Regions from separate parts of the Actinomadura sp. 9N215 genome, predicted to be linked through region 3. Evidence: riboswitches for the same ligand, from Rfam matches in the RefSeq annotation. Region 3 holds a riboswitch; each other region holds the start of a gene.
The links. Region 3 has a riboswitch for ZMP and ZTP ahead of ACH34T_RS33330 (bifunctional methylenetetrahydrofolate dehydrogenase/methenyltetrahydrofolate cyclohydrolase). Riboswitches for the same ligand answer to the same signal wherever they lie in the genome.
Positions count from the first base shown of each region.

Region 1: it holds a riboswitch for ZMP and ZTP, as region 3 does, so the genes downstream of both, glyA (serine hydroxymethyltransferase) here and ACH34T_RS33330 (bifunctional methylenetetrahydrofolate dehydrogenase/methenyltetrahydrofolate cyclohydrolase) in region 3, are expected to answer to the same signal.
Region 2: it holds a riboswitch for ZMP and ZTP, as region 3 does, so the genes downstream of both, folP (dihydropteroate synthase) here and ACH34T_RS33330 (bifunctional methylenetetrahydrofolate dehydrogenase/methenyltetrahydrofolate cyclohydrolase) in region 3, are expected to answer to the same signal.

Region 1 is NZ_JBIRBA010000002.1:360,175-366,361, reverse strand. Features, by position in the region: gene ACH34T_RS04405 (carboxymuconolactone decarboxylase family protein) at 1-219, opposite strand, end outside; gene ACH34T_RS04400 (class I SAM-dependent methyltransferase) at 351-1,133, shown strand; gene glyA (serine hydroxymethyltransferase) at 1,138-2,409, opposite strand; ZMP/ZTP riboswitch at 2,463-2,549, opposite strand; partial or broken gene ACH34T_RS04390 (DMT family transporter) at 2,654-3,454, opposite strand; gene ACH34T_RS04385 (Lrp/AsnC family transcriptional regulator) at 3,564-4,055, opposite strand; gene ACH34T_RS04380 (RNA polymerase-binding protein RbpA) at 4,219-4,590, opposite strand; gene secG (preprotein translocase subunit SecG) at 4,673-4,909, opposite strand; gene tpiA (triose-phosphate isomerase) at 5,062-5,874, opposite strand; gene ACH34T_RS04365 (phosphoglycerate kinase) at 5,877-6,187, opposite strand, start outside.
Region 2 is NZ_JBIRBA010000001.1:196,967-203,153, forward strand. Features, by position in the region: gene ACH34T_RS00880 (hypothetical protein) at 1-1,540, opposite strand, end outside; ZMP/ZTP riboswitch at 1,708-1,799, shown strand; gene folP (dihydropteroate synthase) at 1,822-2,673, shown strand; gene ACH34T_RS00890 (MMPL family transporter) at 2,716-4,773, opposite strand; gene ACH34T_RS00895 (response regulator) at 4,965-5,621, opposite strand; gene ACH34T_RS00900 (sensor histidine kinase) at 5,618-6,187, opposite strand, start outside.
Region 3 is NZ_JBIRBA010000025.1:67,688-73,874, forward strand. Features, by position in the region: gene ACH34T_RS33305 (hypothetical protein) at 1-137, opposite strand, end outside; gene purN (phosphoribosylglycinamide formyltransferase) at 284-988, shown strand; gene purH (bifunctional phosphoribosylaminoimidazolecarboxamide formyltransferase/IMP cyclohydrolase) at 969-2,546, shown strand; gene ACH34T_RS33320 (hypothetical protein) at 2,730-2,909, shown strand; gene ACH34T_RS33325 (GNAT family N-acetyltransferase) at 2,939-3,532, opposite strand; ZMP/ZTP riboswitch at 3,649-3,734, shown strand; gene ACH34T_RS33330 (bifunctional methylenetetrahydrofolate dehydrogenase/methenyltetrahydrofolate cyclohydrolase) at 3,759-4,610, shown strand; gene ACH34T_RS33335 (FHA domain-containing protein) at 4,808-5,518, opposite strand; gene ACH34T_RS33340 (DUF3017 domain-containing protein) at 5,770-6,187, shown strand, end outside.

The sequences.
Region 1 (6,187 bases), on a different contig from region 3:
GTACAGCATCGCGTTGAACGGCCCGAGGAGGCGTCCGGACTCGTCGACCAGCTCGAACGGCGGGTTCCGGCCGGAGTCGCGCGGGCCGCCGGTCACCGCCTCGTAGACGGTCAGCTGCTCGTCGCTGAGCGAGCCGGGCAGCAGCAGCGGCAGCCGGGTCGTGGACGGACCGCGCGCAGGTCGGTCGTTGACGTGCTCACCGCTCACGGGGTCGATCACTTACCGCACGCTAGGCGGTCGGACCTGGCGGCTCAAGTCCCGTCCGGAATGTGAAACCCCTGCCGCACGATGACATGGCCGTCGCGTGACACCGCGCCGGTACCGGCCGTCCGGGCTGGCAGGATGGCCGGGTGAGCGGCATCTACGACGACCCGTGGGCGTACGAGCTGGCGTGCTCGTTCCGCGACGTTCCCGCCGAGGTGGACGCGCTGCTCGGCTGGTGCGCCGAGCGCGGCGCGAAGCCCGCGTCCGTGCTGGAGCTGGCGGCCGGTCCCGCCGAGCACGCGCGGGAGTTCGCCCGCCGCGGCGTCGCCGCCACGGCGCTCGATCTGAACGCGGAGATGTGCGCCTACGCGGCCCGCGCGGCCGCGCGCGAGGGCGTCGAGGTGACGGTCGTCCACGACGACATGACCCGGTTCGAGCTGGGCCGCCGGTTCGACCTGATCGTGACCATGCTCGACTCGACGTCCCACCTGATGACCCTCGACGCGCTGGTCGCGCACCTGCGCCGGGTCGCCGCGCACCTGTCCCCCGGCGGCCTGTACATCGTGGAGATGTCGCATCCGCGCGACCGCCTCTCCGACGACCCGACCGTCAGCACGGGCTGGACGGTCGAGCGCGGCGGCGTCCGCGCCGGCGTGCGGTGGGGCGAGCCCGGCGACCGGCTCGACCCCGTCACCCAGATCGCCGACGACCACGTCACGATGACCATCACCGGGGACGGCGGCACGCGGGTGCTGCGCGACGTCGTCCCCTACCGCTTCTGGACGGCCACCGAGCTCGACGCCGCGATCCGCCTCGCCGCCGGCCTGGACGTGCTCGCCCAGTACGGCGACTTCGGGGCCGGTCAGGACGCGGTCGCCCTCACCGACCCCGCCGCCTGGCGCATGATCACGATCCTCCGCCGCGCTTAGGCGGCTACGGCGCGGACGTCCAGCCGGGCATCGGGTAGGACGCGAGCAGCTCGCGGATCTGCCCCGCGACCCGCTCCACGACGCTCTCGTCCTGCTTGGACGCGGCCTGCACGACCTCGTCCATCCAGGCCGCGACCTGCGGCATCCGTTCCTCGCCGAGCCCGCGGGTGGTGATCGCGGCGGTGCCGACGCGCAGCCCGGACGGGTCGAACGGCTTGCGCGGGTCGAACGGGACGGCGTTGTAGTTCAGCTCGATCCCGGCGCGGTCGAGGGCCTGCGCGGCGGGCTTGCCGCCGATGCCCTTGTTCGTCAGGTCGATCAGGATGAGGTGGTTGTCGGTGCCGCCGGACGTCAGGTCGTAGCCGCGGTCCAGCAGCGCGGCGGCGAGGGCCTTGGCGTTCGCGACGACCTGCCGCGCGTACACCGCGAACCCGGGCTGCGACGCCTCCTTCAGCGCGACGGCGATGGCCGCGGTCGTGTGGTTGTGCGGGCCGCCCTGCAGCCCGGGGAACACGGCCTTGTCGACCGCCTTCGCGTGCTCCGCCGTCGACATGATCATCGCGCCGCGGGGGCCGCGCAGCGTCTTGTGCGTGGTCGTGGTGATCACGTCGGCGTGCCCGACCGGCGACGGGTGCGCGCCGCCCGCGATCAGGCCCGCGATGTGCGCGATGTCGGCGGCCAGCACCGCGCCCGCCTCGCGGGCGATCTCGGCGAACGCCGGGAAGTCGATCGTCCGCGGGATCGCGGTCCCGCCGCACCAGATCAGCTTCGGCCGCTCCTTCAGCGCCAGGTCGCGCACCTGGTCCAGGTCGACGCGCCCGGTGTCGGCGCGCACCTCGTACCGGACGGGCCGGAACCACTTGCCGGTCGCCGACACCGACCAGCCGTGCGTGAGGTGCCCGCCCATCGGCAGCGACAGCCCCATCACCGGGTCGCCAGGCTCCAGGAACGCCATGTAGACGGCCAGGTTCGCGGGCGACCCCGAATACGGCTGGACGTTGGCGTGCTCGACGCCGAACAGCTCCTTCGCCCGGTCGGCGGCGAGCGTCTCGATCGGGTCGACGAACTGCTGGCCCTCGTAGTACCGCCTGCCCGCGTACCCCTCGGAGTACTTGTTGGTGAGGACGGTCCCGGCGGCCTCCAGGACGGCGGGCGACACGTAGTTCTCCGAGGCGATGAGCCGCAGCTTCTCGTACTGGCGGCGCGCCTCGTCCTCGACCAGCCCGGCGAGCTCCGGGTCCTCGGCGTGCAGGTGGGGAACGGACGGTTCGTGCATGGGATGCCTCCGCGCTGTCCGCGCCGGGGCTCGGGCGCCCCGGCGGATGGGGACCCGTACACCCAGGCGCGCGGTGTGCGGACTACTTTCGCTCCCCGGTGGTCATCTCCACCTTGACTGCGCCAGTCGCGTGCGCGCCATCATACCGAGCCGCGTCCCGGCCGCGCGGCGACCGCGCCGGGACGGACACGACGAACAGCCCGCCGAGCAGCAGCAGCGACCCGGCCGCGACGGGCACGGACATGCGCTCGCCGAGCACGAGGATCGCGAGCGCCGCCGCGACGAGCGGCTCGACGAGGCTGAGCGTCCCCGCGGCCGCCGCCGTCACCCGCCGCAGGCCGGTGACGAAGAACATGTACGCGGCGGCCGTCGCGGCGATCCCGAGCCAGCCGACGAGCAGCGCCGGCCGCGGCGCGGCGAGGGCCGGGAGCCCCGCCAGCGTCCACGGCAGCAGGGCCGACCCGCCGGCGAGGAGGGTCACCGACACGGCCGCGGCCATGCCCACGTCCCGGCCGGACAGGATCTTGGCCGAGACGGTGTAGACGCCGAAGCACGTCCCGCCGAGGAGGCTCAGCGCGATCCCGGCCGGGTCGACGTGGACGGCGGAGCCGAGCACCATCAGCAGCGCGACGCCGCCGATCGCGCAGGCGGTGCCCGTCCACCAGCGGCGGCTCAGCCGGGACCCCAGGACGATCCGCTCGCACAGCCCCGTGGAGACCGGGGCGAGACCGAACACGACGGCGGTCGCGACGGCGGCGCCGGTGAGGTCCACCGCGCTGAAGAACGACGCCTGGAACGTCCCGGTGGCGGCCGACGCCGCCAGCAGCGGCGGCCACGCCCGCCGCGACAGCGTGCCGTAGGCCCGCCGGTTCGTCACCAGCACCAGCGCCGCGAGGAGCACGCCGCCGAAGAGGATCCGGGCGCCGCCGATCGCCACCGGGCTCGCGGACGACCCGGCCAGCACCTGCGCCGGGCCGACCGTCCCCCACAGGACGCCCGCGGCGAGGATCAGCAGCGTCCCGGATGAGTTGTTTCGTCGGTCCATGCGTCCGACGCTAGGAGAAAGCGCGGATTTTCGACCGGTTAGCCGCAGTTCGTTCGGACGGGCTCGCCCAGCCCGTCAATCGTTCGCCGCCACGGCACCGGCCCGGCGATCAGCTGTAGGACGTTCGCTTCTCGCGCCGTTCGGACGACGGAAGTTCGGCCTGCTCCACCGGCTGGACGTAGTCGAACACGACGAGGGTGCGGACGTCCACGAACTCCTTGCGGCGCGCCACCCGGTCCAGGACGAAGTCGCGCAGGTAGGCGGTACTTGGCACGGCCACGTGGACGAACAGGTCCTCGTTGCCCGTCACCACGAAGACCCCCACGGACTCGGGCATCGCGGCCATGCTGTCGCGCGCCGACTCGATCGCCTCGCGGGACTGCGGCCGGATCCGGATCGAGATCAGCGCCTGCACGCCGCGGTCGAGCCGCTCCAGGTCGACCGCCGCGTGGAACCCGGTGATGACGCCGCGGGACCGCAGCGCCCGCGTCCGCTCCAGCGCCGTGGACGGGGCGATCCCGACCGCGTCCGCCAGCTCCCGGTTCGTCTGCCGCCCGTCCCGCTGCAACCGCCGCAGGATCGCCTGATCGACCGCGTCCATGCGCACCCCTCCCGAACCGTCCCCGGACCCGGACGCCGAACTCCCGCGCCCGAAACGCGGCCGCACGCCCGATTCCCCGAAGGATATTCGACCGTGCCCGGAACGGCGCATGCCCGTGCCCCTCGCGGGGCCGGGCCATGCGATGGCGTGCGGGCGCGCTCGATCAGCGCGCGGCAGACTCCAGAGCCTGCTTCACCGCGGCGCGCTTCTGGCGGAGCTTGGCCAGCGCCTCTTCGAGGATGGCCTCGCCGTCCTCGTCGCTGCGGCGCTCCTTCACGTACGCCAGGTGCGTCTTGTACGGCTCGGTCTTCGGCGGTGCCGGCGGGTTCTCCGAGTCCTGCCCGGCGGGGAACCCGCAGCGCGGACAATCCCAGGTCTCGGGGACCGCGACGTCCGTCGCGAAGCTGGGGCGGGTCTCGTGCCGGTTGGCGCAGTAGAAGGTCACCCACACGCGGGGGGCGGCGTCACCGCGTTCCGCCTCTCCCATCGGACCGGCCCCGACACGGCTGCCCCGAATCGCGTTGCCACTACCCACGGAGTACTCCTCGCTTGGTCTTCCGGCGCCGCCCGTGACCTCCTGGGGCGGCGCGGCGCTCGCTTTGGTCGGAACGGGATGCTCAGGCGTCGCCCTTGAACAGGAGCCCCAGGGCCACGATCGAGGCGAACCACAGGACGCCGACGGCGATCGTCAGCCGGTCGAGGTTGCGCTCCACCACGGACGACCCGCCCAGGGACGACGAGATGCCGCCGCCGAACATGTCGGACAGTCCGCCGCCCTTGCCCTTGTGCATGAGGACGAGGACGACCATCAGCAGGCTCGTGACGATGAGCACGATGGACGATGCGATGATCACGATTCTTCAGCGCCTTGTCTGTAGTTCAGGACGGTCTGTAGTTCAGACGTAGGGTCCGGCCGGGCGGTTTACCCGTCAGCTACGAAGGGTACGACGAACATCCCGCTGGTTCGGCAAGAACCCCCAGTTCACGCGGAATTGATCAGTTTTCATCAGACGGGGAGATCCCGGTACCGGCAGATTTTGACGAACTCTCCCGGGTCCAGGCTGGCACCACCGACCAAGGCGCCGTCCACGTCGGCCTGCGCCATGAGCTTGGCGATGTTGCCGCCCTTCACCGAACCGCCGTACAGGATACGCACCTCGTCGGCCACTCCGCCGTCGTACAGCTCGGCGAGCCGCGTCCGGATCGCCGCGCAGACCTCCTGCGCGTCCTGCGGGGTGGCGACCTCGCCGGTGCCGATCGCCCACACGGGCTCGTAGGCGATCACGGTGCGCCGCACCTGGTCGGCGGGGATCTTCTCCAGGCCGCCGTCCAGCTGCTCGACGACGTGCGGGACGTGCCCGCCCGCCTTGCGGATCTCCAGGCCCTCCCCGACGCACATGATCGGGGCGAGGTCGGCGGAGAGCGCGGCCTTGGCCTTGGCGTTGACGAGAGCGTCGTCCTCGCCGTGGTACTGGCGGCGCTCGGAGTGCCCGACGAGCGCGTACGTGCAGCGCAGCCTGGCGAGCATCGCCGCGGAGATGTCGCCGGTGTACGCGCCTGAGGCGTGCGGCGAGACGTCCTGCGCGCCGTACTGGATCGGGTACTTGTCGGCGTCGACGAGGGTCTGCACCGAGCGGATCGCGGTGAACGGCGGGATCACGGCGACGTCGACGGCGTCGTAGTCGGCGTCCTTGAGCGCGAACGCCATCTTCTGGACGAGCGCGATCGCCTCAAGGTGGTTGTTGTTCATCTTCCAGTTGCCCGCCATCAGCGGCTTGCGGGCGTCGTGCTTGCCGGAAGAGGGTGTCGCGGGGGCCATCGTCAGTCCTCCAGGGCCTGCAGGCCGGGCAGCGCCTTGCCTTCGAGGTATTCGAGGCTGGCGCCGCCGCCGGTCGAGATGTGCGAGAAGGCGGCCTCGTCGAAGCCGAGCCGCCGGACGGCCGCGGCGGAGTCGCCGCCGCCGACCACGGTGAACGCGCCGGAGTCGATGAGGCCCTGCGCGACGGCGCGGGTGCCGTTCGCGTAGGGCTCCATCTCGAACACGCCCATGGGGCCGTTCCAGAAGATCGTGCGGGCGTCGGCGAGGCGCGCGGCGAACAGCTTGCCGGACTCCGGGCCGATGTCCAGGCCGA
Region 2 (6,187 bases), on a different contig from region 3:
CGCTGGAAGAGGCGGGCGTCCACCCCAGGCCCGCCGCGGCGATCGCGCCGCCCACCACCACTGCGGCGAACGGCCCCAGCACGGCCGGCTTCGCCAGCAGTCCCTTGGCCCCCTTGGCGCCCGCGGCGCCCCCTTTGGCGGCCGTCCCTCCCGCGAGGTGCTTGCCCGCGAGCAGCGCAGTGCCGACCGCCGCGCCGGCGAGGACGCCCTTGGCGAGGGCCTTGCGGCGCATCCGGTCCTGCTGGTCGAAGTACGTCTCGTCGCCGGCGGCGCGCAGTGACCGCGACGCCCGGCGGCCGAGCGCGAGGACGCGGCGCCACGCCCCCCAGCGCAAGGTCAGGCACAGGGCCGGCGCGACCGCCCTGGCCAGGTCCCGGGCCGCGGCGTGATGGCCTCCCTCGACCGCGGTCTCCAGGACGGCCGCCACGAGAGGCCCGGCGGCCGAGATCTCGTCCGCGCTCGCCGAGCGGGCCCAGGCCGCCAGCACCGCGGCGCGGCGGCCCGGTTCCGTCGGGGGATCCTCGCGCGTGACCTTGTGGGCGAGCGGCCCGCACAGGCTGTATCCGGCTCCTTCCCGGGCGGCGAGCCCGGCGGTCTCCAGCCGTTCCAGCGCCTTCCCGGCGGCGTCCGCACCGACACTCCCGGTCAGTTCGGCGACGAGACCGGGCGGGACGGCGACGCCCTCGGCGGCGCGCAGGGTGGCCAGAACGTCCCGCGCCGTGTCGCCGAGTCCCGTGGCGAGCGCCCCGGCCAGCGCGTCCAGGTCGGCGGGGACGTCCTCGACCGCGGCCGACCGCAGGGCCGTCCCGGCCTGGACGAGCGCCGCGGGATGCCCGTCCACGGACCCGGCGAACCGCTCCGCGAGCCGCCGCTCCTCCGCCGAGCACTCCCTCCCGGTCTCCCGGACGAGCAGTTCCACCGCGCTGTCGAGACCCAACCCGGCGAGCTCGAACGTCTCGCCGTCCCAGGGCAGCCGCCGCGGCGTCGCGACGGCGACGCCGCAGCCGGGGAGCGCGTCCAGAAGCGTGGCCAGGTCGTCGGCGTCGCCGCCGAAGTCGTCCACGAGGACGAGCGCGTTGATCGTCCCCATCAGCCGCCGGAGCTGAGGCCGCGCGGGCCGGTAGTGCCGGGTGTCGTAGCAGGTCTGGAAGAGCTCCTGGAGAACGTCCTCGACGTCCATACCGGCTGCGGCGAGATGGACCACGTCCGTCCCGGCGGCCTGGCGCCGCACCCCCGCCGCGCGCAGCAGCGCGGACTTGCCGATGCCCGGCGGCCCGGTGACCTGGACCGGCGTCCGCTCGCCGAGTAACCGGACGACGCGGTCGACGTCGGGGGCGCGGCCGAGGAGGTCTGGCTCGTCGAAGGGCAGGGGCGTTCCGGCGGGCCGGCTCCGCGGCCGGGGCGCGGGCATCGGCTCATGCCTCACCACCACCTCGGCGGCGCCACCCGAGTGAACGACGACGTTGTTGTCCCCCACGACGAGCTGGCCCTTGAACGCGCCCTCGACGCTGACCTGGGCGCCGTCTCCGTCAGCGACCACACCGGCCTCCCGTAAGCCCCCTGGGGTGTGTTAGCCAAGAACCTACGAGCCGAGACCCCGCCAGGACGGTTCTTGACCCTAAGTGGCCAATGCGTCGCTCTGTGCTGGCCGACACAGTGGGTCAGGCGGGAGCTCCTGCCCCGGAGAATTCAGCTCTTGGTAAAGTGCGATCGAGCCGTGACTGGCGTCTTGGGATGGATGTAACCATCGGGAAGCGGCTCCGTTTCAAGATGTTGTGCCGTGCGCCTGGGCTTCTGGTCGAAACTAGGAGAAGCGGCGCTATGCGGCATCCGGATCCCTCCCTCCTTCTTCCCTCGGCTCGGCCTCGGCTGATCGGCGTCGTCAACATCACCGCCGACTCGTTTTCGGACGGCGGCAGGTTCCTGGACGCCGAAGACGCGGTGGCGCACGCCCGGCGATTGCGCGCGGAGGGCGCCGACGTCATTGAGCTCGGCCCTGCGGCGAGTCATCCGGATTCGCAGCCGGTGTCCGCCGATGAGGAGATACGGCGGCTGGCCGGCGTCATCGACGAACTGGTCGCTGATGGCATACCGGTGTCGGTGGACTCCTTTCGTCCCGAGACCCAGCGTTTTGCCGTCGCACGCGGGGCCGATTACCTCAACGACATCCAGGGCTTTCCCGATCCTGGCCGGTACCGGGAGTTGGCCGGCATGAGCTGCCGGCTCGTCGTCATGCACTCCGTCCAGCGGACAGGGCCCGCCACCAAGGTGCTGACCGATGCAGAAACCGTGTGGACGGGCATCGAGCGGTTCTTCTGCAAGCGCCTGACCGCACTTCAGGCGGCGGGCGTCAACCCGGAACGGCTGGTCATCGACCCTGGACTCGGCTACTTTCTCGGGCGCACTCCAGAGCCGTCGGTAATGGCCCTGTCGCGGCTGCGGACGCTGAAGTCCCGCTTCGGCCTGCCGGTCCTGGTATCGCCTTCGCGCAAGTCGTTCCTCCGGGCGCTCACCGGGCGCGACCTGGAGCGTATCGGTCCCGCCACGTTGGCGGCGGAACTGTATGCCGCACGTCAGGGTGTGGACTTCATCCGCACTCACGACGTCGCCGCCATCAGTGACGCGCTGACCGTCTTCAAAGGTCTGGACGAACACAACGCGGGCCCCCGATGACCAGGCACAGCAATGACAAACCCGGCGGTGGGCTTGTCGCTGTCAGGGGGATTCGGTCAGGCCGTGGCGTGCGTGCCAGCGGGTCATGGCGGGCGGTGCCCACCAGGCCCGCCGGCCCAGGACGGTCATCGTGGCGGGCACGATGAGCATCCGCACCACGGTGGCGTCCAGCGCGATGGCCAGCGTGAGGCCCAGGCCGATCTGTTTGATCGGGGAGAAGCCGCCAAGGGTGAAGCAGGCGAAGACCACCATCAGCAGCAGGGCCGCGCAGGTGACGACCCGGCCGCTGCGCTGCAGGCCCAGCGCCACCGCGGAGTCCGGGGTGGCGCCCTCGCGCCGCCACTCCTCGCGGATCCTGGCCAGCAGGAACACCTCGTAGTCCGTCGACAGCCCGAACGCGATCGCGGCGATCAGGATCGGGGCGGTGGAGTCGAGGGCGCCGAGCCCGCTGACGCCCAGGTGACCGTCCTGGAAGATCCAGACGACCAGGCCGAGGGCCGCGCCCAGGCTCAGCGCGTTCGACAGCACGGCCTTGACGGGGAGCAGGACCGAGCCGGTGAAGGCGAACAGCAGGGCCAGGGTCATGATGACGCTCACCAGCAGCGCCCACGGCAGCCGGGCGCCCACCATCGCCTGGTAGTCCACGATCTTGGCGGCGGCGCCGGTCACCGTGACGGGGAAGGGGGCGGGCAGGTCGCGTACGTCACGCACCACCTGGCGGGCGACCGAGCCGTCCTCGGCGGGCTGGCCGGCCGGGACCCTCGGGATCACGGACAGGACGGTGACGCCCGGCCGCGGCGAGCGCCCGGTCACCGAGACGACGCCCGGCAGCGTGCGCACCCGGTCCTGGAACTGGCGGGCCTGCGACGAGCTGGGGTCGGCCTGGGCGACGACGGTCACGGGGGTGGCGACGGCCGCGGTGCCGAAGTGCCGGACGGCCTCGTCGAACAGCTGGCGGGAGGGGGCGCCGGCGGGCAGGGACCGCGCGTCGCCGTTGGACAGGTGCAGCTCGGCGGCCGGGCTGGCGATCACCAGCAGGCCCGCGGCGAGGACGAGCATGACCGCCAGCGGCCGGCGTTGGACCATGCGGGCCATCGTGCCGAAGGTCCGGCCCTGGTGCCTGCGCTCGCGCGCCGGGCGGATCCGCTTGCCGAAGCGGACCAGCAGCGCGGGCAGCAGGGTGAGGGCCGCGAGCATGTCGACCCCGACCACCGCCGCGCCGGTGAACCCGACGCTGCGCAGGAACGGGTCGGAGAAGACCAGCAGGCCGGCCAGTCCCGCGGCGACCGTCAGGCCGGAGAACAGCACGGTGCGCCCGGCGGTGGCCATGGTCTTGTCCACGGCGGCGCGGACGTCCGGCTCGGTGGCCCTGGCCTCGCGGAACCGGGTGACCATCAGCAGGGCGTAGTCCACCGCGAGCCCGAGCCCCAGCATCGTGGTGATCTGGATGGCGTAGACCGAGACCTCGGTGATCTCGCTGATGCCGTACAGGATGAGGAAGGTGGAGCCGATCCCGGCGATCGCCACGATCAGCGGCAGCCCCGCGGCCAGCAGACCGCCGAAGACCACCAGCAGCAGCACCAGCACGATCGGCAGCGACAGCGTCTCGGCCTTCTGGAGATCCTTCTGGGCCTGCGCCTTGGTCTCGTCGCCGAGCAGCGGACCGCCGCCCACCCGCACGGTCGGCGCGTCGATGGTCCGCAGCTGAGCGGCCACCCGCTTGGCCACCGCCACTGACACGTCGTCGTCGCCGCGTACGATCCGGACGCTGATCGCCAGCGCCCGGCGGTCCGGCGCGGGCGTCTGGCTCGTCCCGAGGACGCCGTCCAGCTGCCGGACGCGCTGTGTCGCCCGCTCGACCGAGTCCCGCAGCGGTGCGTCGTCGACGGAACGGCCGGCGACGACGGCGGTCACGGTGTGCGAGGCGGCCTCGAACCTCTGCAGTTGCTCGGCCGTCCGCGACGACTCGCTGCCGGGCGCGGTACCGGTCAGATCGGTCATCCGCTCGAAGACGCCGGTGCCCACGACGAATCCCGCGGCGATGACGGCGATCCATACGGCGATGACGGTGAGGGGCCGGCGAGCGATCAGTGTCTTCATGACAAGCTCCTGTGATGGGGGCTTCTCATGCTTCGCGAATCCGCAGGTCAGAACATCGCCGACAAGAGCGGACTCATCGTTCACCCGATCGGCTGATCCGTCCCCGCCGCCGTCCCTCGCGCGGCTGAACGGCCGCCCACGGCGTGGCTAGCGGTCGGCGACGGCGTGGCTGGCGGTCGGCGACGGCGTGGCTAGCGGTCGGCGACCACCAGGCCGGTTTCGTACGCGCAGATGACGGCATGCACGCGGTCGCGGAGGTCGAGCTTGGTCAGGATGCTGCTGACGTGGCTCTTGGCGGTGTGCTCGCTGACCCCGAGTTCGGCGGCGATCTCGGCGTTGGACATGCCGCGGGCGATGAGCTCCATGGTCTGCCGCTCGCGGGCCGACAGCGTGTCCAGCCGGTCGTCGGCGGGCGGCCTTGGGCGGTGGGACCGTACGACGTCGGCGATCAGTCGCCGGGTGACGGTGGGAGCGAGCAGCGACTCGCCCGAGGCGACGACCCGCACCCCGTGCACCAGGTCCTCCATGCGGACGTCCTTGAGCAGGAAGCCGCTGGCCCCCGCCTGGAGGGCGGCGAACACGTAGTCGTCCTGGTCGAAGGTGGTGAGGATGAGGACCTGGCTCTCGGTCTCCGCGCAGACCCGCCGGGTGGCCTCGATCCCGCCGAGCCGGGGCATGCGGATGTCCATCAGCACCACGTCGGGCCGGTGCTCGCCGGCCGCGGCGACCGCCTCTTCCCCGTCGCCGGCCTGGGCGACCACGCTGATGTCCGGCTGGGCCTCAAGGATCATGGCGAAGCCGCCGCGTACCAGTTCCTGGTCGTCGGCGACCACCACCCGGATGCTCATGCGGACATGGTGCCCGAAATCGGTCTCCCGGTCTCCCCGGCGGGGAGCTCCGCGGTCACCACGAATCCCACCCCGTCCGGACCGGGCCCGGCCTGAGCGGTCCCGCCGCAGGCCTGGGCCCGTTCCCGGATGCCGACCAGGCCCTGGCCGCCGCTCCGGTATGGGCGACCGCCGCGGCCCCGGTCCGCGACCTCGATCCGCAGCCGCCGGGGCGTCCAGCTCAGCCGGACCTCGGCGGTGGTCCGCCCCGCGTGCTTGACGGTGTTGGTCAGCGCCTCCTGGACGATCCGGTACGCGGCGACGTCGGCGTCCGGCGCCATGGGCCGCGGCGTTCCCGCCACCTTGAGCCGCACCTCCAGCCCGGCCGCGCGTACCTGCTCGACCAGGTCCTCCAGCGAACCCGAGGCCGGCCGCCGGTCGTTGCCGGCGTCGGCCTTCAGCAGTCCGAGCAGGCGGCGCAGCTGGGCCATCGCGTCTCGCCCGGCGTCACCGATCGCGGCCAGGACGGTCTCCACCCGGTCCGGATCGGTCCGTACGACCGCGCGTCCGGCCTCGGCCTGGATCAC
Region 3 (6,187 bases):
GTCGGCGGATGGGGCGGTGCCTGGCCGGTCGGCGGCAGCTGGTCTGTCGGCGGTGTCGGTCCCGCGGGCGGCTCTCCCGCCGGCCGCCCGCCGGGGCGGTCTTCGGGCTGGGCCGGAGGGCCCGGCTGCTCGCTCACGTCCTTTTCCTCCTGGGCAGTGATGTGGGTCCCCGTGATCCGTCTTCTGGGGGCGTCGAGCCGGCCCGATAGGCTTCATGGCGGCCCGTCCTGCGAACCTCCGCCGATCCTCGTCGTCGTCCACCAGCATCGTCCACCAGGGAGTCATGGTGTCCGCCCGGCTCGTCGTCCTCGTCTCCGGCGCGGGGACCAACCTACAAGCGCTGCTCGACGCGTGCGCGGATCCAGCCTACGGGGCGAAAGTCGTGGCCGTGGGCGCGGACCGTCCCGATATCGAGGGAACTGCCCGCGCCGAACGCTCCGGTGTGCCCGCTTTTACCGTATGTGTCCCAGATTTCCCGTCTCGGGAGGACTGGGACGCGGCGCTGACCGACGCCGTGGCGCGGCACGAGCCCGACCTCGTCGTGTCCGCCGGGTTCATGAAGATCCTCGGGCCGCGGTTCCTGGCGCGGTTCGGCGGCCGGACGGTCAACACCCACCCCGCGCTGCTGCCGTCCTTCCCCGGCGCCCACGCCGTACGGGACGCCCTGGCGTACGGCGTGAAGGTGACGGGCTGTACGGTTCACTTCGTCGACGAAGGAGTGGACACCGGGCCCGTCATCGCCCAGGACACCGTCCCCGTGCGCTGGCACGACGACGAGGACTCCCTGCACGAGCGGATCAAGCAGGTGGAGCGCCGGCTCCTGGTCGACGTCGTCGGACGCCTCGCCCGCGACGGCTGGACGGCGCACGGCAGGCGCGTCTCGTTGAAGTGCAGGACCTGCGGCGACGCAGGTGAGGCGAGTGAAGCAGGCGACAGAGGTTCGTCCGATCAAGAGGGGAGCTCGGCCGGTGAGTCGGGTGGCGATTAAGCGCGCACTGATCAGCGTGTACGACAAGACCGGGCTGGAGGAACTGGCCCGGGGCCTGCACGAGGCGGGCGTGGAGATCGTCTCGACCGGGTCCACGGCGGGACGGATCGCGTCCGCCGGCGTCCCGGTGATGAAGGTGGAGAAGCTCACCGGATTCCCCGAGTGCCTGGACGGACGCGTCAAGACCCTGCACCCGAAGGTGCACGCGGGCCTGCTCGCCGACCGCCGCAAGGAGGACCACCTCCAGCAGCTGGACGACCTCGCCGTCGAGCCGTTCGACCTGCTCGTGGCGAACCTGTACCCGTTCGCGGAGACCGTCGCGTCGGGCGCGTCACCGGACGAGTGCGTCGAGCAGATCGACATCGGCGGCCCGACGATGGTGCGCGCCGCCGCGAAGAACCACGCCAGCGTCTCCGTCGTCGTCGACCCGTCCTCCTACGGGACGGTCTTGGACGCCGTCCACTCCGGCGGGTTCACGCTTGAGGAGCGCCGCCGCCTCGCCGCGCAGGCTTTCGCGCACACCGCGTCCTACGACGTGGCCGTCGCGTCGTGGTTCGCGAGCGCGTACGCGCCCGACGAGACCGCCGCCGAGACGCGGTGGCCCGACTTCCTCGGCGCCACCTGGGAGCGGTCGAACACCCTGCGCTACGGCGAGAACCCGCATCAGCGCGCCGCGCTGTACCGCTCGCCGGGCGCGTCCGGGCTGGCCGGGGCCGAGCAGCTGTACGGCAAGGAGATGTCCTACAACAACTATGTGGACACCGACGCCGCCCGCCGCGCCGCCCACGACTTCACCGAGCCCTGCGTGGCGATCATCAAGCACGCCAACCCGTGCGGCATCGCGGTGGGCGCCGACATCGCGGAGGCGCACCGCAAGGCGCACGCCTGCGACCCCGTGTCCGCGTACGGCGGCGTGATCGCGGCGAATCGTCCGGTCACCGCCGACATGGCGCGGCAGGTCACCGAGAGCTTCGCCGAGGTGCTGGTCGCGCCGTCCTTCGAGGACGAGGCCGTGACGGTCCTCACCGGCCGGTTCAAGAACATCCGGCTGCTGGTCTGCCCGGACGCCCCGGCGGACGCCGTCGCGGACGCCACGGAGTACCGGCGCATCGACGGCGGCGTCCTCCTCCAGAGCGTCGACCGGGTGGACGCCCCGGGCGACGACCCGTCCACCTGGGAGTTGAAGACCGGCCCGGCCGTGGACGAGGCCACGCTCGCCGACCTGGCGTTCGCGTGGCGGGCGATCCGCTCGGTCAAGTCGAACGCGATCCTGCTGGCCGCCGGCGGCGCCACGGTCGGCGTCGGCATGGGCCAGGTCAACCGGGTCGACTCCGCCAAGCTCGCCGTCGCGCGGGCCGGCGCCGACCGGGCCGCGTCCGCGGTCGGCGCGTCCGACGCGTTCTTCCCGTTCCCGGACGGCCTTGAGGTGCTGACCGCGGCGGGCGTCCGCGCGATCGTCGAGCCCGGCGGCTCCGTCAAGGACGACCTGGTAATCGCCGCCGCCGAAAAGGCCGGCATCAGCCTCTATTTCACAGGCGTCAGGCACTTCTTCCACTGACGCCGGCAAGAATCCGGTATGGCGGATGAACCCTGGCGGACGAACCCGGTGTGGCAGACGACACGGCCACACCGGGTTTACCTTGGGATTCTTTACTTTTCGCGGCGGGTAGCCTCGGCCTGGCCGCGCCCCATGACCGTTCCTGACCCACCCCCGGCGCGGGCGAATCCGTGTGGAGGCGCGATGGATGTGCTGGTGTCCCTCATGCTGGTGGCGGTGTACCGGACGGACACGCTGCTGATGGAGTCGCGACAGGTGATCGGCCTGGCCGCGGCCTTCCTCGCCGCGATGCTCGCCGCCCAGCTCGGCTGGCACGGCACCGACCGCATCCTCGCCTGGCGCCAGCGCTCCGAAGAGGACTGACCCCGTCCTTGGCCCGCTGCCGCGGAGGCTCAGCGGAGCCTGGCCCGCAGCGCCTCCGCGGCCGCGGGCCAGTCGTCGTCCGTCATCGCGTAGGCGGCGGTGTCGCGGATCGATCCGTCCTCGCGGATCCGGTGCTTGCGGTGGACGCCCTCGAACGACGCGCCGAGCCGCTCGATCGCCGCGCGCGACCGCGCGTTCCGGACGTGGGTGTGCCAGCCCACCCGGATCGCCCCGAGATCGTCGAAGGCGCGTCCCATCAGCAGCAGCTTCGCCTCGGTGTTGAGCCCCGACCGCTGCCACCGCGACCCCAGCCACGTGTACCCGATGCACAACCCCCGGTGGGACGGGACGATCTCGTAGTACGACGTCGTCCCGGCGACCTCCCCGGTCGCGGCGTCGATCTGCGCCCACGGCAGCCGGAATCCTCGCTCGTGCTGCGCGAGGGCTTTGCCTACCTGTGTGCGCATCTCCTCGACGGTCGCGGGCTGCCGCTCGCTCATCCACGTCCAGACCGCCGGGTCCTTGGACGCCGCGAACAGGCCCTCGGCGTGCTCCGCCGTCAGGGGCTCCAGCCGCACGTATCGCCCGGTCAGGACGGGCCGCTCGAACCATGCGTGACTCATGCCGATCACGCTAGAAGCAGGTCGGCGGCGTCCGGCAGGGCCACTTTCCGCCGATTTCCGCGAACCACTCCGCCGCCGTCCCATGAACGTTTCGCCGCCCGCACGCCGGATAGCATGGGCGTTCACGCGACTGGCGCGGTCAAGGTGGATCACCACCGGGGAGCGAACGACAGTCCGGACACCGCGCGCCTGGGTGGACGGCGCCCCATTCCCCGCGGAGGAACGCATGACGGCACAGATTCTGGACGGCAAGGCCACGGCCGCCGAGATCCGCTCGAACCTCAAGGTCCGCGTCGAGGCGCTGCGCGACCGCGGGGTGTCCGTCGGTCTCGGCACGGTCCTCGTCGGCGACGACCCCGGCAGCCATTCGTACGTCAACATGAAGCATCGCGACTGCGCCGAGGTCGGCATCGAGAGCATCCGCCGCGACCTGCCCGCCACCGCCGCGCAGGACGACGTCGAACGCGCCGTCGCCGAGCTGAACGCCGACCCGGCCTGTACCGGCTACATCGTCCAGCTCCCGCTCCCGAAGGGCCTGGACGAGCAGCGCGTGCTGGAGCGCATCGACCCGTCCAAGGACGCCGACGGCCTGCACCCCACGAACCTCGGACGGCTCGTCCTCATGCAGCCGGGCCCGCTCCCGTGCACGCCGAAGGGCGTCATCGAGCTGCTCCGCCGGTTCGAGGTCCCGATCAAGGGCGCGGACGTCACCGTCGTCGGCCGCGGCATCACCGTCGGACGCTCGCTCGGCCTCCTCCTCACCCGCCGCACGGAGAACGCGACCGTCACCCTCTGCCACACCGCGACCCGCGACCTCGCGGCGCACACCCGCCGCGCCGACATCGTGGTGGCCGCCGCCGGGGTCCCCGGGCTGATCACCGCCGACATGGTCAAGCCCGGCGCGGCCGTCCTGGACGTCGGCGTGTCCCGCGTGGACGGCAAACTCGCCGGAGACGTCGCCGCCGATGTCCGCGACGTCGCGGGCTGGGTCGCGCCGAACCCGGGCGGCGTCGGCCCGATGACCCGCGCGATGCTCCTGGCCAACGTCGTCGAAGCCGCCGAGCACCAGCCCGCCTGACATCCGCGCGTGGCCTGCCTAGAGCGCGCGGGGCCCGGTTCGGTGGACGTGCGAAGGCCGCCACCAGCACCCCGGTGGCGGCCTTCGCCGATGCTCCGCCGGGTGGGGCCGCGCCGTCACGTGCGCGGCCCCACCCGGACCGGTTCAGCGATCGCCCTCAGAGTTCGCGCTGCCTGGAGGGCGACCGCAGGTTCATTTCAGCTCGCCCTCCGTCCCGCCGCGCTGGGTGCGCGGCCGGGTCCGTTGACGTGGGCGTGGCCCGCGCCCGGCCGGCGGGTCTCGGTCGTGCCCCTGACCCCGGGGACCCGCCCGTCCATGGGAGGGCGGCCCTGCGGGACGTGCACCGGCGGCAGCGGCCGGACGAGGCCCATCGCGATGACCTCGTTGGCGAGCCGTGTGCGCCGGTTGGCGCCCTCGGGGATCCGGAACTTCTGGTAGAGACGCAGCAGGTGCTGCTTGACGGCCGCCTCCGTCACCACCAGCTCCCCGGCGATGTCGCGCGCCGTGGCCGGGGCCACGAACGCCTCGTCGGAAAGGGCGGGACGGCAGAGCGAGGTCAAAACGTCGACCTCGCGGCGGGTGAGCTCGGGTGCGACGGCCCGGCGCAGCTCGACGTCCGGGTCGACCTCCTCACGGGGGATGCCCCCCATCCGGCAGCGCGCCGTGCCGAAGCTCACGACGTCGCCGTCCTCCAGGACACGGCGGGCGATCGGCCGGCCGTTGACGCGTGTCCCGTTGCGGGACAGGCCCATGTCCACCACGTAGACGTACGGACCGCGTCGGACGATCTCAGCGTGCAAACGGGACACACTCGGGTCGTCGAGGCGGATGTCGACTCCTCTCCCTCTCCCGACCGTCGTAACGTCGGGGCGCAGCGGCACCACCAGCCCGCTGTCCTCGATCCGCATGAACGGCCCCTCCACGGCAGTCCTCCCAGCTAGTTAGCGACCCCTGTCTGCCGGGTTACCCGGGCGCGTCACCGTCACACCCTCCTACTGGCGAGTAGGACCGACGGCGCAGGGGATTCGGGCCCCTCCGGCATCTCCCGCGTCCCACCCGTCCCAGCTCCGGCCGCGCGGCCGGGCCGCACCGCACCGCGCCGGACCTGCGTGGCCGGACGATGTCGTGCCGCGATCCGATTCCCTATACCGTGAAGTCCATGAGCACCGAGGTGCGTCGGCGGAGGCGCAGGGCGCCGCGTCGCCGCGCGGCCGCGCCGCACTGGCTCGCCCAGCTCCCGTATCTGATCGTGCTCAGCGGCGTGGGCGCCGGGCTCACGCTGTGCGCCTTCAACTACTTCCGCAAGGGCTCCGGGCTGATGGCCGGGGCGCTGCTCCTCGGGGCCCTCGCACGGCTCCTGCTGCCGGAGTCGCAGCTCGGGCCGCTCGCCGTCCGCAGCAGGTCCATCGACTGCTGGACGCTCGTGATCCTCGGCGAGATGGTCGCGTTCGTGTCGCTGAGCGTCCCGCCGATGAACAAGCCGGGCCTCGCCCTCGCGGGAGCCTTCGGCGTGCTGATCCTGCTCGCGATGGTGGCGCGCGGCGCCCGGCTCCTCGTCACCGGCCGCCGGGACGGCC